Regions from separate parts of the Inquilinus sp. NPDC058860 genome, predicted to be linked through region 1. Evidence: predicted binding sites of a transcription regulator. Region 1 holds the regulator's gene; each other region holds the start of a gene.

Region 1 (5,282 bases):
CCGCCGCGCGGCTTCGTCGCGGCGCTGCGCCGGGCCCAGGCCGAAGGCCGCTACGGCCTGATCGCCGAGATCAAGAAGGCCTCGCCGTCGAAGGGGCTGATCCGCCCGGATTTCGACCCGCCGGCCCTCGCCCGTGCCTATCGCGACGGCGGCGCCACCTGCCTGTCGGTGCTGACCGACGTGCCGTATTTCCAGGGCGCCGACGAGTACCTGACCGCCGCCCGCGCTGCCGTCGATCTGCCGGTGCTGCGCAAGGACTTCATGATCGATCCCTACCAGGTCGTCGAGGCCCGGGCGCTCGGCGCCGACTGCATCCTCCTGATCATGGCGGCGCTGGACGATGCCACCGCGCGGGAGCTGGAGCAGGCGGCGATCGACATCGGCCTGGACGTGCTGGTCGAGGTGCATGACGCGGCCGAGCTGGACCGGGCCTTGAAGCTGCGCTCGCCGTTGCTCGGCATCAACAACCGCAACCTCAAGACCCTGCAGGTCGACCTCGCCACCACCGAGGCGCTGGCGGCGCAGGTGCCGGGCGACCGGCTGCTGGTGGCCGAGAGCGGGCTGTCCGCCCCGGCCGACCTGGCCCGGATGGCCCGCGTCGGCGCCACCACCTTCCTGATCGGCGAAAGCCTGATGCGCCACGACGACGTCGCCGCCGCCACCCGCTCCCTGCTCACGCCGGACGCGAGGTCCTCGGCGGCATGACCGGCGAGCTGACCCATTTCGATTCGGCCGGCCAGGCGCGCATGGTCGACGTCTCCGGCAAGGACACGACGGTGCGGGTGGCGCGGGCCGGCTGCCGGGTGGAGATGAAGCCGGAGACGCTGGCCCTGATCGCCTCCGGCGGCCATGCCAAGGGCGACGTGCTGGGCATCGCCCGCATCGCCGGCATCATGGCGGCCAAGCGCACATCCGACCTGATCCCGCTGTGCCACCCGCTGCCGCTGTCCAGCGTCGAGCTGGCGCTGCGCTGCGACGCCGAGCACAGCCGGGTCGAGATCGAGGCCACGGTCAAGGTCACCCATCGCACCGGGGTGGAGATGGAGGCGCTGACCGCGGCCTCGGTCGCCGCCCTGACCGTCTACGACATGTGCAAGGCGGTCGACCGCGGCATGGTCGTGACCGACCTCCGGCTGCTGCACAAATCCGGCGGCCGGTCGGGCACCTGGGAGGCCCAGCCATGATCCCGGTCGCCGAGGCCCGCGCCCGCATCCTCGCCGCCTTCGCCGCCCTGCCGGCCGAGACCGTGCCCCTGCCCGCCGGGCTGGGCCGGATCCTGGCCGAGCCGGTGGCGGCGCGGCTGACCCAGCCGCCGCTCGACGTCTCCGCCATGGACGGCTGGGCGGTGCGGGCCGCCGATGTCGCCGCCGTGCCGGCGACGCTGCGGCGGATCGGCGAGGTTCCGGCCGGCGGTCGCTTCGAGGGCTCGGTCGATCCCGGACAATGCGTCCGCATCTTCACCGGCGCGCCGCTGCCGGACGGCGCCGACGCCGTGGTGCTGCAGGAGGACACCGACGCCGAGGGCGACCGGGTCACGGTGCGCGAGGGCGTCGCCGCCGGCCGCCATGTGCGCAAGGCCGGCCTCGACTTCCGCGCCGGCGAGGTGCTGCTGCAGCCCGGCCGGCGCCTGACCGCGCGCGACATCGGCATCGCCGCCTCGGCCAACCATCCCTGGCTGCGGGTGCGACGCCGGCCGCGCGTGGCGGTGCTGGCGACCGGCGACGAGATCGTGCTGCCGGGCGAGGCGCTGGGCCCCAGCCAGATCGTCAGCTCCAACACCCATGCCCTGGCCGCCCTGATCCGCAGCTGCGGCGGCGAGCCGGTCGATCTCGGCATCGCCCGCGACAATGCCGACTCGCTGGCGACGCTGGCGGCCGGCGCCCATGGCGCCGACCTGATCGTCACCACCGGCGGCGCCTCGGTCGGCGAGCACGACCTGATCCGCTCGGTGCTGGGCGAGCGCGGCCTGGCGCTCGACTTCTGGAAGATCGCGATGCGGCCGGGCAAGCCGCTGATCTTCGGCCGGCTTGGCGACACGCCGCTGCTCGGCCTGCCCGGCAACCCGGTATCGACCATGGTCTGCGGCTGGCTGTTCCTGCGCCCGGCGGTCTGGGCCCTGCAGGGGGCCGAGGCGCCGGAGAACCGCGTCACTGCGACGCTGGGCCGCGACCTGCCGGCCAATGACGGGCGCGAGGATTATCTGCGGGCGCGGATCGAACGCACGGATTCCGGTTATGTCGCCACTCCGTTCCCGACCCAGGACAGCTCGATGCTGTCGCTGCTGGCCGCGGCCGACGGGCTGGTGATCCGCCCTCCCCGCGCCCCGGCTGCGGCGCGCGGCGGCGCCGTGGAGGCGGTGCTGTTCGGCGACGGGATCTGACGCGCCGATCGTTACAAGGAAGTAAAGAACCGACGGTGCCACAGTTAGGCGCTTGTGTTTTTGTTTTGTTCCTCCTAATGTTCTCTCCAGGGATTCGGCCGCGCCGCGGCCTCTGCGAACGGAGGATGCCTTGCTGACGCGAAAGCAACAGGAGTTGTTGTTGTTCGTTCACCGCCGCCTGGAGGCGGACGGCGTCAGTCCATCCTTCGACGAGATGAAGGATGCCCTGGCCCTGAAGTCGAAATCGGGCATCCATCGACTGATCACCGGCCTCGAGGAACGCGGTTTTATTCGGCGGCTGCCGCATCGGGCGAGGGCGCTGGAGGTGCTGCGACTGCCGGACTGCCTGAAGTCGGACGCGCCGGCGACGGCCCCGGCCGAGGACGACAATGTCGTTCCCTTCCGGCCGGTGCGGTCCGATGCCGCCCTGCCCGGCCGCAAGCTGGAACGCGCCGATCTCGCCGGCCCCGAGCACGGCGTGCGCCTGCCGCTCTATGGCCGGATCGCCGCCGGCATGCCGATCGAGGCGCTGCGCGACCATTCCAATTATGCCGAGGTGCCGGTCTCGCTGCTCGGCCCGGGCGAGCACTACGCCCTGGAAGTCGCCGGCGACAGCATGGTCGAGGCCGGGATCCTGGACGGTGACACCGTCATCATCAAACGTTGCGACGCGGCCGATCCCGGCATCATCGTGGTCGCCCTGGTCGACGACAACGAGGTGACGCTGAAACGGCTGCGCAAGAAGGGCGCCTCGGTCGGGCTGGAGGCCGCCAACCCAGCCTATGAGACCCGCTACTTGCCCTCCGATCGCGTCCGCATCCAGGGGCGTCTGGTCGGGCTGCTGCGGACCTATTCGTAAGATCAGGCGACGACCGACCCGACGGGCCGCTGCAGGCTGCCCGCGGGCGCAGTCCGGACTTGCCGGATAGTGCTTTGTCCGGTCCTCTGTGCAGCGTTCCGCAACGCACCGGACGTCCGTGCATGATTCCGCGCCGATCGCTGCTTCGCCTGCTGGCACTCGCCCTGCCCTGTGTCGGCATCTTCGCCGGCGTTCCGGCACAGGCCGCCGGCATCTACCGCACCTCCGGCGACTGCGACGGCTTTCCGAAGGTCTCGCTTCGCACCCCCGACGGGCTCTGCGTCGGCCTCGTCGCGTCCAGGCTCGGCTTCACGCGCGGCGTGGCCGTGATCGGGGACGACATCTACGTCGCCGACATGGGCAGCTGGGAGAAGGGACGAGGCCGGCTGCTGCGCCTCCCCGAGGGCGGGCGCGGGGCGCCGCAGGTGCTGCTGACCAGGCTGGACCGGCCGAACGGCCTGGTGCCGACGGCGGACGGGACGCTGCTGCTCGGCCTGGCCGGCCGGGTCGTGTCCGTCGACCCGAAGGCAGAGCAGCCGGCCGCCGCGCTGCGCGACGTGGTGACCGGCCTGCCGAACGATGGCCGCCATCCCCTCGCCGCACTGGCCCTGGCGTCGGACGGCGCCCTCTTCGTCAATGTCGGTTCCGCGACCGATCACTGCGAGCGCGCCGACGATTCGGCCCCGGATCCCGCCAAGCCCTGCCCGGAGACCGGGGGCACGCCGCCGCGCGGCAGCGTCCTGCGCGTGGCGGCCGACGCCCTTCCCGCGGATGCCCGCACGCTCGCCCCTTTCGCCCGCGGGCTGCGCAACAGCATGGCGCTCGCGGTGCTGCCGAACGGCACGCCGCTGGCCCTGGTGAATGCGCGGGACGCCATCGACCAGGCCGATCCCGGCCTGTCCGACGAGGCGCTGCCGCATGATTTCTACACCGTGCTTCGCGAGAACGCCGATTACGGTTGGCCCTATTGCTACGATGACCGCAAGCCCAGCCCCGAATACCCGCATTTCGACTGCAGCCGGGTCGAGGTGCCGACCCTGCTGCTGCCGCCGCATGCCGCGCCCCTCGGCATGCTCGTCTATCGCGGATCGGCGCTGCCGGGCCTCGAGGGCCGGGTGCTGATGACCTATCACGGCTATCGCGACACCGGGCACCGGGTCGTGGCGCTGGCGATCGACGATCGGGGCCTTCCACAGGGCGAGCCGCAGCCGCTCGTCTCGGGCTGGGACGCCGCCAAGGGCGTGAGGCCGCAGGGCGCGCCGCTCGGCTTGGCCGAGCTGGCGGATGGCAGCGTCCTGATCAGCGAGGACCACAACGGGACGCTGCTGCGCCTCGCCCGCGCCCGGCCGGCCGCGTCGCCTTGATCGGGCGCGGACTCGAGGGCGGCGGGCCATGAGCGGCCGGACCCGGCATCGGGCCGGCGGCGCCGAACGGGTCACGGCGCAGCAGGTCGCCGAGGCGGCCGGCGTGTCGATCTCGGCCGTTTCCCGCACCTTCACCAAGGACGCCAGCGTCTCGCCCCGGATGCGGGCCCGCGTGCTGGCCGCCGCCGAGGCGCTGGGCTATCGCCCCAACCAGCTGGCGCGCAGCCTGATGACCGGCCGGACCGAGCTGGTCGGGCTGGTCTCGAGCCATTTCGCCAATCCCGCCTTCATGGACGTGTTCGACCTGTTCACGCGGGAGCTGCAGCGCCGCGGGCTGCGGCCGCTGATCGCCAACCTGTCGGAGGACGGCGGCGCCGGCTCCGCCCTCGACATGATGCTACAATACAGCGTCGACGCGGTGCTGATCGCCACCTCCGCGCCGCCGGAGGGCTTTGCCGAGTCCTGCGCCCGCGCCGGGCTGCCGGTGGTGCATGTGTTCGGCCGGGCGGAGGCGTCGGTGCCGGTGGTGACGGTCGACAATGTCGCGGGCGGACGCCTGGTCGCCGAGGCGATGCTGGCGCGCGGCCTGCGGCAGCTGGCCTTCCTGGGCGGAGCCGCGGCCGATTCGTCGTCGATCGACCGCGCCGCGGGCTTCGCCCAGGGGCTGACAGCGGCAGGC
Region 2 (5,282 bases), on a different contig from region 1:
AGATCGGCAGCGTCCAGTCGCTGCGCATCTGCAGCTCCTCGTTCAGCGCCTTCATGGCGTCGTAGTTGAAGGTGTAGCGGCTGTCGGGCGACTTGGCGGCCCAGATCAGCGTCTCATGCGCGTTGGTGAAGCGGGTACCGCGGAAGTTCGGCATCGGGTTCGACTTGCGCCAGACGATGTCGTTCAGGATCCAGAAGCCGAGATCCTGCAGGATGGCGCCGACCCGGAAGATGTTGTGGTAGGTGCCGATCACCCACAGCGTGCCGTCGTCCTTCAGCGCGTGGCGCGCTGCGGCCAGCCAGTCCCGCGTGAAGCGGTCATAGGTGGCGAGGTCGCTGAACTTGTCCCATTCCGCATCGACGCCGTCGACCCGGCTCTCATCCGGCCGGCGCAGCTCGCCCCCCAACTGCAAATTGTAGGGCGGGTCGGCGAACACGCAATCGACCGAGCCGGCGGGCAGCGACCGCATCGCCGAGATGCTGTCGCCGAGGACGATCCGGCAGCCCGGCGGCAGGCGCTCGGTGATGATGGGTGATTCGCTCATGAGGCGACGATGATTCGCCGCGGAGTCGCCGTCAATCCCCCGCTTGAATCAGCCTGTTATGGCGAGTCGCTGCAGCACCGGGGCAAAAGACCGCCGGTGATGCTCGCAGACCCCGATGCGGTCGAGCGCGGCGATGTGCTCGGGCGTGCCGTAGCCGACATTGCGTTCCCACCCATAGCCGGGATGAAGGGTGGAGAGACGCAACATCTCGTGGTCGCGCACAACTTTTGCGAGGATCGAGGCGGCCGCGATCGACAGCGACAAGGCGTCGCCGCCGACCACGGCCCGGCCGTCGCAGGGCAGCCCGTCGGGCACCTTGTTGCCGTCGACGAGCGCGATGTCGGGACGCTCCGGCAGGGCATCCAGCGCCCGGCGCATCGCCAGCATGCTGGCCTGGAGGATGTTGATTCGGTCGATCTCCTCGACCGAGGCCCAGCCGAAGCCGACCTGCGCCACCGCCCGGATGCGCGGCACCAGCGCCTCGCGCCGCTGCGCCGTCAGCACCTTGCTGTCGTCGATCAGGGCCGCGAGATCGGGGTCGAGCGGCCGGGTCAGCACCACGGCCGCGGCCAGCACCGGGCCGGCCAGCGGGCCGCGGCCGACCTCGTCCAGCCCGGCGACGTTCCGCACCGGCGCGCCGCACTCGATCTCGAGACTCCAATCCGGCATGCCGACCCTCCTGCCCCAGGGCATAGCGCCGGCGAGACGAAGAGCCAAGCCCGTAGCGTCCCGCAGTCCGAATGCGGCTACGCGGGCTGATCCGAAAGGTCGAGGCGACGCTCGATCCGGTCGAGCCGGTCATGAATGCGCTCGAATCGTCCACCGATTTCGGCGCGGAACTCGGCACCGTCGCGCTCCAGATGCGCCAGATGCCGCTTGATCGCGGCAAGGCGCACGCGCTGTTCGCGCTGTTCCGACCGCATCTCCGCCACATCGGCACGGACGGCACGTAGAAGCTCGATGACGAGGTTTTCAGGCTCGGTCGTCATGATACGAATCAGCGGTGAGCCGTGTGGGATGTCAAACCGTTGGCCAACACGCCCCCTCAGAACAAGCTCATCTGGTCGCCCGGCCGCGGCGGCGGGGAGAACTGGGTGATGTCCAACGTCCAGCGCTTGCGGTCGAGGCCGAGCCGGCGGACGGCGTGGTTGAAGCGGGCGCGGATCAGGTCGGCCACCGGCCCCTCGCCGCGATGCCGCTCGCCGAAGCCCGACTTGTAGAGTCGGCCGCCGCGGGTCTGGCGGATCAGCGACATCACCCGGCCCGCCCGGTCCGGCGCATGCGCCTGGAGCCATTCCTCGAACAGGCCGGCGATCTCCAGCGGCAGCCGCAGCAGCGTCCAGCCCGCCGCCGTGGCGCCGGCCTTCACCGCCGCCTCCAGCACCTGCTCCAGCGAATGGTCGTTGAGGCCCGGGATCATCGGCGAGGTCAGCACGATCACCGGGATGCCGGCCTGGGTCAGCTGCCGCATCGTCTCCAGCCGCCGCGGCGGCGTCGCCGCCCGCGGCTCCAGCGTCCGCGCCAGCTCGCGGTCCAGCGTCGACAGCGAGATGCAGACCGCCGCCAGCCCCTTCGCCGCCATCGGCGCCAGGAGGTCGATGTCGCGGGTGATCAGCGCCGATTTGGTGACGATGCCGAGCGGATGGTTGAAGCGCGACAGCACCTCGATCACCCGGCGGGTCAGCTTCAGCTCGCGCTCGATCGGCTGGTACGGATCGGTGTTGGTGCCCATCGCCATCACCGCCGGGACGTAGCCGGGCCGCCGCAACTCGGCCTCCAGCAGCTCCGGTGCGTCCGGCTTGTAGAACAGCTGGGTCTCGAAATCGAGGCCGGGCGACAGGCCGAGCCAGGCATGGGTCGGCCGGGCGAAGCAGTAGATGCAACCGTGCTCGCAGCCCCGGTAAGGGTTGATCGACCGGTCGAACATGATGTCCGGCGAGTCGTTGCGGGTGATGATGGTGCGGGCGGTGTCGACGTGCAGCTGCGTGCGCAGCGGCGGCTCCCCCTCCTCATCCTCCGGCGGCAGTCCCGCCCAGCCGTCGTCGACCCGGTGGCGGGTTGCGGCCTCGAAGCGGCCGGTGCGGTTGCTGACCGCACCGCGGCCCTTGCGCGGCTGGTCGGGCAGCTCGTCGAGTTCGGGTGGCTTGATCGGCATGAGAACAAATATAGAACATAAGAGCCGGCTTGCCAATCCCCTCCGGGCAGCCCCACATGTCGGCCGCAGGCGGCGCCGAGACTCGTCTTGACGCCCGGGCACGAAGGGACTATCAAGCGCCCTCGTTTTTCTTGGGGCCGTCGTTGGCCCGAACTGGGACCGACAATGGCCAACCACAAGTCCGCCGAGAAGCGCATCCGTCAGACCGAGCGTCGCACGGTCGTCAACCGCAATCGCGTCAGCCGCATCCGCACCTTCGTCAAGAAGGTCGAGGCGGCGATCGAGTCCGGCGACAAGGCCGCCGCGGCCGAGGCCTTCAAGGCGGCGCAGCCGGAGATGCATCGCGGCGTCACCAAGGGCGTGCTGCAGAAGAACACGGTCGCGCGCAAGCTGTCGCGCCTGTCCGGCCGCATCAAGGCCCTCTAAGCCCGGAACACCGACAAGCCGTTCCGCGACGGCGGTCGCGGGACGGCTTTCTCATGTCCAGGGGAACGGTGGATGCGGCACAACCGGCCGCCGTCCGGGACCGTTTTTTGCGTTTTGGGATGGTCCGGATTTGTTCCGTTGCCAGCCCGCGCCCACCCTGCATATGATCATCTTTCGCCCGCGCGTCAGCAGGTGAAGATGGTTTCAGGACACAACTTGCCCGGCTACCAGCCTTCCTCGCGAAGATTGGCAGAAGTCTGCGAGTGTCTCTGAAAAATACTTAAGCAGCTTCTATTACCCGATCTTTCGGCTTCATAAGTAGCCGCGAGGAATTGTTCCTGCATGTCGGTCGTGATACTCTGATTATTACAGTTTGAGTTCTGGAGCATGGCAGCCGCGCATCCGACATCGGGTGCCGCTGGTGGTGGGAACGGGTAAAGTCCGGGTCGCTGGCGGGGCCGCGCATCGCGGCCGCCGGAGTCGAATGAGGGGTCGGAAGGCAGCATGTCGTCGATGGGGGGAGTCATCGCATCGATCGATCAGCAATGGGCCCGGGTCTGCGGCCGGTTGCGCGAGGAGGTGGGCGAGGGCGCCTTCAAGAGCTGGCTGCGCCCTGTCGTCGTGGTCGATCTCGATGGCGGCGAGGTCCGCATCGCCGCCCCCACCCGCTTCATGCGCGACTGGGTCGCCGCCCACTACGCCGACCACATCCGCCGGCTGTGGCACTCCGAGAACCCCGACATCCACAGCGTCGACGTGATCGTCGTGCCGGACCGGCTGGCGAAGCCCCCGGCCGCGGACAGGCCGGCGGCGACCGCCCCGGCCTCGCGCGCCGAGTCGCGGCCGACCGCGACGGCGGAGCGCCCGCCCGAATCGGCGGCCGAATTCGGCGCCGTGCTCGACCAGCGCTTCACCTTCGACAACTTCGTCGTCGGCAAGCCGAACGAGCTGGCCCATGCCGCCGCCCGCCGGGTGGCGGAGGCCAACAGCGTCACCTTCAACCCGCTGTTCCTCTATGGCGGGGTGGGCCTGGGCAAGACCCACCTGATGCACGCCATCGCCTGGCACATCCGGCAGAAGCACCCGGAGCGGCGCGTGCTGTACATGTCCGCCGAGAAGTTCATGTACCAGTTCATCCGGGCCCTGCGGTTCAGGGACACGATGACGTTCAAGGAGATGTTCCGGTCGGTCGACGTGCTGATGATCGACGACGTGCAGTTCATCTCCGGCAAGGACTCCACCCAGGAGGAGTTCTTCCACACCTTCAACGCCCTGGTCGACCAGAACCGCCAGGTGGTGATCTCGGCCGACAAGTCGCCCTCCGACCTCGAGGGGATGGAGGAGCGGCTGCGCTCCCGCCTCGGCTGGGGCCTGGTCGCCGACATCCACCCCACCACCTACGAGCTGCGGCTGGGCATCCTGCAGGCCAAGGCGGAGACGGCGCGGGTCGAGATCCCGGCCAAGGTGATGGAGTTCCTGGCCCACAAGATCACCTCCAACGTGCGCGAGCTGGAGGGGGCGCTGAACCGCATCACCGCCCATGCCGAGCTGGTGCACCGGCCGATCACCCTGGAATCGACCCAGGAGCTGCTGCACGACCTGCTGCGCGCCTCCGACCGCCGGGTCACCATCGACGAGATCCAGAAGCGCGTCGCCGAGCACTACAACATCAAGGTCGCCGACATGCATTCGGCCCGCCGCGCCCGCACCGTGGCCCGGCCGCGGCAGGTGGCGATGTACCTGTCGAAGCAGCTCACCCCCCGCTCGCTGCCGGAGATCGGCCGCAAGTTCGGCGGCCGGGATCACACGACCGTGATGCATGCCGTGCGCAAGATCGAGGAGCTGTGCAGCGAGGACCGCTCCTTCGCCGAGGATGTCGAGCTGCTGCGCCGCATGCTTCAGGTTTGAACCCGCCGACTCCGGAGGCTGCTCGGCAGCCGGTCGGCAGGCCCGGAAAATCTGTCCGGCGCCGTGTCCGGCCCTGCGCCTGCCTCTCGCCACCGCCGCAGGCTTTCGGCTATAGTGCGCCCCCGCCGCGTCGGCCGGGCTCCTGCCCGCCCCGATGAACTGTCCGGCGGCCGGCATCGTCGAAGTGGAATCGGGATGAAGCTGATCATCGAGCGTGCCGCCCTTCTGAAGGGCCTGAGCCATGTGCAG
Region 3 (5,282 bases), on a different contig from region 1:
GACGCGACATCGAGGAAGACCGCGGCCACCGGCAGCGCCGGGGTGTCCTGAGCAGGCGAAATCTCGTCGGTCATATCGGGCTTCTTACTCCGGACCGCGGGTCGGCGCCAAGAGGGGGATGATTAAGTTTTACGCAAGCTTTAGCGGGTGGGGCGTTCAGGCCACACGGCCGGAGAGCCGGGCCAGCGCCCGCTCCCGCCCGATCAGCGGCAGAAGGCCGCGCAGCTCCGGGCCGTGATCCAGGCCGGTCAGGGCCAGGCGCAGGGTCAGGAACAGCGGCTTGCCCTTGACCCCGGTGCGGTCGCGCACCGCCGCCGTCCATTCGCCCCAGACGGCGTCGCCCCAGGGTTCGGGCGGCAGCAATTCGGCCGCGGCGGCCAGCAGCGCCGCATCGGCGACGACCGGCGTCACCGGCCCGGTGACCACCCGCCACCAGCCGGCGGCGTCCTCGAGCCGCTGCAGGTTCGGGCGCAGCACCGCCCAGGCGGGCTCGTCGACGGCGCCGAGGCCCAGCGCCGCCAGCCGGCCGCGCACCGCCGCGTAGGGCGTCTCGTGCAGGATCCGGCCGTTCAGCCGTTCCAGCTCGGCCGGGTCGAAGCGCGGGATGGTGCGGGAGAACTTGGCGAAGTCGAACTCGGCGACGAGGTCGTCGAGCGAATGCCGCGGCTCGATCGGGTCGGAGGTGCCGAGCTTGGCCAGGAGGCTGGTCACCGCCATCGGCTCGATCCCCTGCTCCCGCAGGCTGCGCAGCGACAGGCTGCCGATCCGTTTGGACAGGCCGTGGCCCTCGGCATCGGCGATCAGCGAGGTGTGGGCATAGGCCGGCGGCGCGGCGCCCAGCGCCTCGGCCAGCTGGATGTGCATGGCGGTGTTGGCGACATGATCCTCGCCGCGCACCACCAGGGTGATGCCCATGTCGATGTCGTCGACCACCGAGCCGATGTGATAGAGCGCCCGCCCGTCTTCGCGCACCAGCACGGGGTCGGAGATGTCGCGGCCGTCGAAATGCACCCGGCCGCGGACCCTGTCGTCCCATTCGATCGGGGCGTCCGCCATCTTGAAGCGCCAATGCGGCCGGTGCCCCTCGGCTTCGAGCCGGGCGCGGTCGGCGTCGGTCAGGGCCAGCGCGGCGCGATCGTAGAGCGGCGGCAGGCCGCGGGCCAGGAGGCTCTTGCGCTTGAGCTCCAGCTCCTCCGCTGTCTCGTAGCAGGGGTAGAGCCGGCCGGCCGCCTTCAGCCGGTCCTGCGCCGCCCGGTAGCGGCCGGTACGGTCGGACTGGCGGGCGAAGCCGTCCCAGACGAGGCCGAGCCAGCGCAGATCCTGCTCGATCGCCGCGGCGAATTCGGCGCTGCCGCGCTCGGTGTCGGTGTCGTCGAGCCGCAGCAGGAAGCGCCCGCCGGTGGCGCGGGCGGCGAGCCAGCAGACCAGTGCGGTGCGGACGTTGCCGACATGCAGCAGGCCGGTCGGGCTGGGGGCGAAGCGGGTGATGATCGGGGCGGAGGTCGGCAAGTCGGTCATGGGCGGGAGATAGCACGATCCGGCCGGCAACGGAAAAGGCCCGGAAATCCGGGCCTTTCCATCGCCGATGATGAGGTCAGGGATCGGCGGCGATCACTCCTCGCCGCTGTCGCCACCCTCCGAACCGCCGCTGGCGGTCATCATGCGGTCGGAGACCAGCCCGGCATTGGCCCGGATCTTGGCCTCGACCGACTTCGCCGTCTCGGGGTTGTCGCGCAGGAAGACCTTGGCGTTCTCGCGGCCCTGGCCGATGCGCTGGCCGTCATAGGAGAACCAGGCGCCCGACTTCTCCACCACCCCGGCCTGGACGCCGAGATCGAGCAGCTCGCCGGTCTTCGAGATGCCTTCGCCGTACATGATGTCGAATTCGACGGCGCGGAACGGCGGCGCCATCTTGTTCTTCACCACCTTCACCCGGGTCTGGTTGCCGGTGACGGTCTCGCGGTCCTTGATCGCGCCGATGCGGCGGATGTCGAGCCGGATCGAGGAGTAGAACTTCAGCGCGTTGCCGCCCGTCGTCGTCTCCGGGTTGCCGAACATCACGCCGATCTTCAGCCGGATCTGGTTGATGAAGACGACCAGGGTGTTGGAGCGCGAGATCGAGCCGGTGAGCTTGCGCATCGCCTGGCTCATCAGCCGGGCCTGCAGGCCGGGCTGGTTGTCGCCCATCTCACCCTCGAGCTCGGCCCGCGGCACCAGCGCCGCCACCGAATCGATGATGATCACGTCGATCGCGCCGGAGCGGACCAGCGTGTCGGTGATCTCCAGCGCCTGCTCGCCGGCATCGGGCTGCGAGATCAGCAGATCGTCGATGTTGACGCCGAGCTTGCGGGCATAGGTCGGGTCGAGCGCATGCTCGGCGTCGACATAGGCGCAGGTGCCGCCGGCCTTCTGCGCCTCGGCCACGGCGTGCAGCGCCAGCGTGGTCTTGCCCGAGCTTTCCGGCCCGTAGATCTCGATGATCCGGCCCTTCGGCAGGCCGCCGATGCCGAGCGCGATGTCGAGGCCGAGCGAGCCGGTCGAGATCACCTCTGCGTCGACCTGGGGCCGCGCCCCGAGCTTCATCACCGAGCCCTTGCCGAAGGCCCGTTCAATCTGAGTCAGGGCGGCTTCCAGCGCCTTGGTCTTGTCCATCGGGGCTCTTTCCACAACACGGAGAGTCGGGATCGACATCACCTGTCCTTTCCAGTTGCATGGCGCCATGCGCCGCGTCAATGCAGCTCTTGTACATGTTTTGTTCCTATCGAGCAAGAGCCGAGGCGCGACGCCCCTTCTGACGCCCCTTCTGCGGCCGCAGCTTCGCAAGCAGGATCAATCCGCTTCGGGCTAACACGGAAACCGGGAGAACGAACCGATGCCGAAGGACGCCACCCTCGACCGCCATCTCGCCCGCATCCAGCGGGTGATCGACCACATCGTCACCCATCTCGACGATCCGATCGACCTGAACCGGCTGGCGGATGTGGCCTGCTTCTCGCCCTATCACTTCCACCGGGCCTACCGGCACCTGCTGGGCGAGACGGTGGCCGACACGGTGCGCCGGCTGCGCCTGCACCGCGCCGCCGGCACCCTCTTGGAGGGCGAGACGGAGGTGGCCCGCATCGCCCGCCGGGCGGGCTATGGCAGCACCGCCGCCTTCAGCCGCGCCTTCGCCGAGCGCTACGGCCGCCCGCCGGGGGCCTATCGCGGCACGCGCCGGTCGTTCCCCTTCGACTCACCCGAAGGAGAGACAGCCATGCCCGACGTGACCTACCGCACCCTGGCGCCGATCCGCGTCGCCGCCGTCCGCCACACCGGCCCCTATATGGAGGTCGGCCGCAGCTTCGACATCCTGATGTCCTGGGCCCGCGCCCGCCAGCTGCTGCGCCCGGGCGCCCGGAGCCTGGGCGTCTATTACGACGATCCGGCCGCGGTGCCGCCCGCCGAGCTCCGATCCGACGCCTGCCTGGAGGTGCCGGAGGGGGTCGCGGGCGAGGGCGAGGTCGTCCTCCGCACCGTCGCCGGCGGGCCGCATGCGGTGCTGCGCCACACCGGCCCTTATGCCGAGCTGGAGCGGTCCTATGCCTGGCTGTACCGGACCTGGCTGCCGACCAGCGGCGCCGAGCCTGCGGAGGCGCCGATCTTCGAGGAGTATCTCAACGACCCGCGCAGCACTCCGCCGGCGGAGCTGATCACCGACATCCACCTGCCGGTGCGGGCGATTCCGGGGGAGCGCTGACGACGCCGGAAGGCCGGATCCGTGGACGATCCGGCCTTCCCCGCCGTCCGATCAGACCTCAGAACGGATAGACGTCGCCGGTCGGCAGCCGGTTCACGGCCAGCGGCAGCGCGGCGTTGGGCTTGCACGTCACCGCCCGCCGCCAGCTCGGCTCTGCGGCGGTGGCATAGGAGCCTTCGGGATACGGGCCGGGGGCCTCCGCCGAGACCGGGTTCGGGCCGGTCGGCACGTTGATCACGTCATAGGCCGGCACGCGCTGCGGCTGCTCGCCGGCCGCCACCGGGACCGCGGCGAAGGGGATGTAGGTGTCGTCCGACTGATCCTCGATCGATGGTCCGGCCGCGGCGCGCCGCGCGGCGCGGCGGTCGCGGGCCGAGGACACCGGAGCCATCGCCACGATCGGGCCCGGCAGCCGCGCCGCCGCGGCGGGCGGAACGGTATAGGGCTGCCCCGGGCCGGCCGCGGCCGGCGGCGCAGCGACCGGCACGGCGGCCGGCGTCAGCGCGACCGGCTGCCCCGGGGCCGCCGCTTCGGCCGGGTAGCAGTTCGGCACCGGCAGGCACTGGAAGCTCGCCCCCTTGCGGCCGTCGACCACGTCCTCGGCCTTGAACACGGCCAGCCGGTTGATCTGGGCGCATTGCGCGTTGGCGTAGATGGCGGCCTGATCCGCACTGTTGATGAAACCCGCATAGTCGACGCGGGTCTCCTTCGGCGTCACCGGATCGATCCCGCAGCCCGAGACGGCGAGAACGGCGGCGAAAAGCGCTGCGCCACGAACCATCGAATAACCTCGATCTGAAAGCCCCTCGGCGCCACCCTAGCACGGACACGCAGCGAGGCGGAGACGAGAACGGCGCCTTCGGTCAAAGATGGCGCCGGGCGGGCGGAACCACACCTTTCGGCCGGGACCACAGACGAGAACGGCGCCTTTCGGCGCCGTGGGATCGATCAATCGTCGCGGTGGGTGCGTTCCAGCCGCTCATGGCGCTCCTGCGCCTCGAGGCTGAGGGTCGCGGTCGGCCGCGCCTCCAGCCGCTTGACGCCGATCGGCTCGCCCGTCTCCTCGCAGAAGCCGTAGGAGCCGTCCTCGATCCGCCGCATCGCCGCGTCGATCTTGGACAGGAGCTTGCGCTCGCGGTCGCGGGTCCTGAGCTCGAGCGAACGGTCGGTCTCGGCGGAGGCCCGGTCGGTCAGATCCGGCTCCTGGATGCCGCCATCCTGCAGGCTGTTCAGGGTCGCATTGGATTCGGCGAGGAGGTCGGCCCGCCACTTCAGAAGCTTGCGCCGGAAATACTCCAGCATCATCGGATTCATGAAATCTTCATCATCCGACGGCCGATAATCCGGGGGCAGAAGCATCGCTGTCATCGCAACAACCACTCACTGTCTGACGTGCCGGCCTTCTTCCGAAGCCTGGGCGGCGCGGAGTATAGGGAGACGCCGGAACGGAAACAATCGAAACGACGCGCGGATCGTATTTTATAACCCGCTGATTTTGTTGGACTTTTGACGACTGCACAAGATCCGTCGCCCCCGGACGCCGCTT

Evidence for each region. Region 1 encodes LexA, which represses DNA repair genes until DNA is damaged. Its sites were predicted from a motif close to ATGTTCTANTTTGGTTC; they were not measured.
Region 2: the regulator LexA is predicted to act here: its motif matches at 2,702-2,718, upstream of ACFW16_RS26870 (PA0069 family radical SAM protein).
Region 3: the regulator LexA is predicted to act here: its motif matches at 2,742-2,758, upstream of recA (recombinase RecA).

The regions. Positions count from the first base shown of each region.
Region 1 covers NZ_JBHYMS010000019.1:36,465-41,746, reverse strand. Annotated here, with positions in the region: gene trpC (indole-3-glycerol phosphate synthase TrpC) at 1-705, shown strand, start outside; gene moaC (cyclic pyranopterin monophosphate synthase MoaC) at 702-1,184, shown strand; gene glp (gephyrin-like molybdotransferase Glp) at 1,181-2,380, shown strand; gene lexA (transcriptional repressor LexA) at 2,511-3,239, shown strand; gene ACFW16_RS15365 (PQQ-dependent sugar dehydrogenase) at 3,362-4,603, shown strand; gene ACFW16_RS15360 (LacI family DNA-binding transcriptional regulator) at 4,632-5,282, shown strand, end outside.
Region 2 covers NZ_JBHYMS010000049.1:2,721-8,002, forward strand. Annotated here, with positions in the region: gene ACFW16_RS26855 (site-specific DNA-methyltransferase) at 1-544, opposite strand, end outside; gene ACFW16_RS26860 (ribonuclease HII) at 593-1,213, opposite strand; gene ACFW16_RS26865 (hypothetical protein) at 1,291-1,533, opposite strand; gene ACFW16_RS26870 (PA0069 family radical SAM protein) at 1,590-2,699, opposite strand; gene rpsT (30S ribosomal protein S20) at 2,865-3,125, shown strand; gene dnaA (chromosomal replication initiator protein DnaA) at 3,639-5,033, shown strand; gene dnaN (DNA polymerase III subunit beta) at 5,229-5,282, shown strand, end outside.
Region 3 covers NZ_JBHYMS010000031.1:22,111-27,392, forward strand. Annotated here, with positions in the region: gene ACFW16_RS20805 (NYN domain-containing protein) at 1-74, opposite strand, end outside; gene gltX (glutamate--tRNA ligase) at 157-1,518, opposite strand; gene recA (recombinase RecA) at 1,612-2,691, opposite strand; gene ACFW16_RS20820 (GyrI-like domain-containing protein) at 2,873-3,736, shown strand; gene ACFW16_RS20825 (hypothetical protein) at 3,795-4,517, opposite strand; gene dksA (RNA polymerase-binding protein DksA) at 4,685-5,104, opposite strand.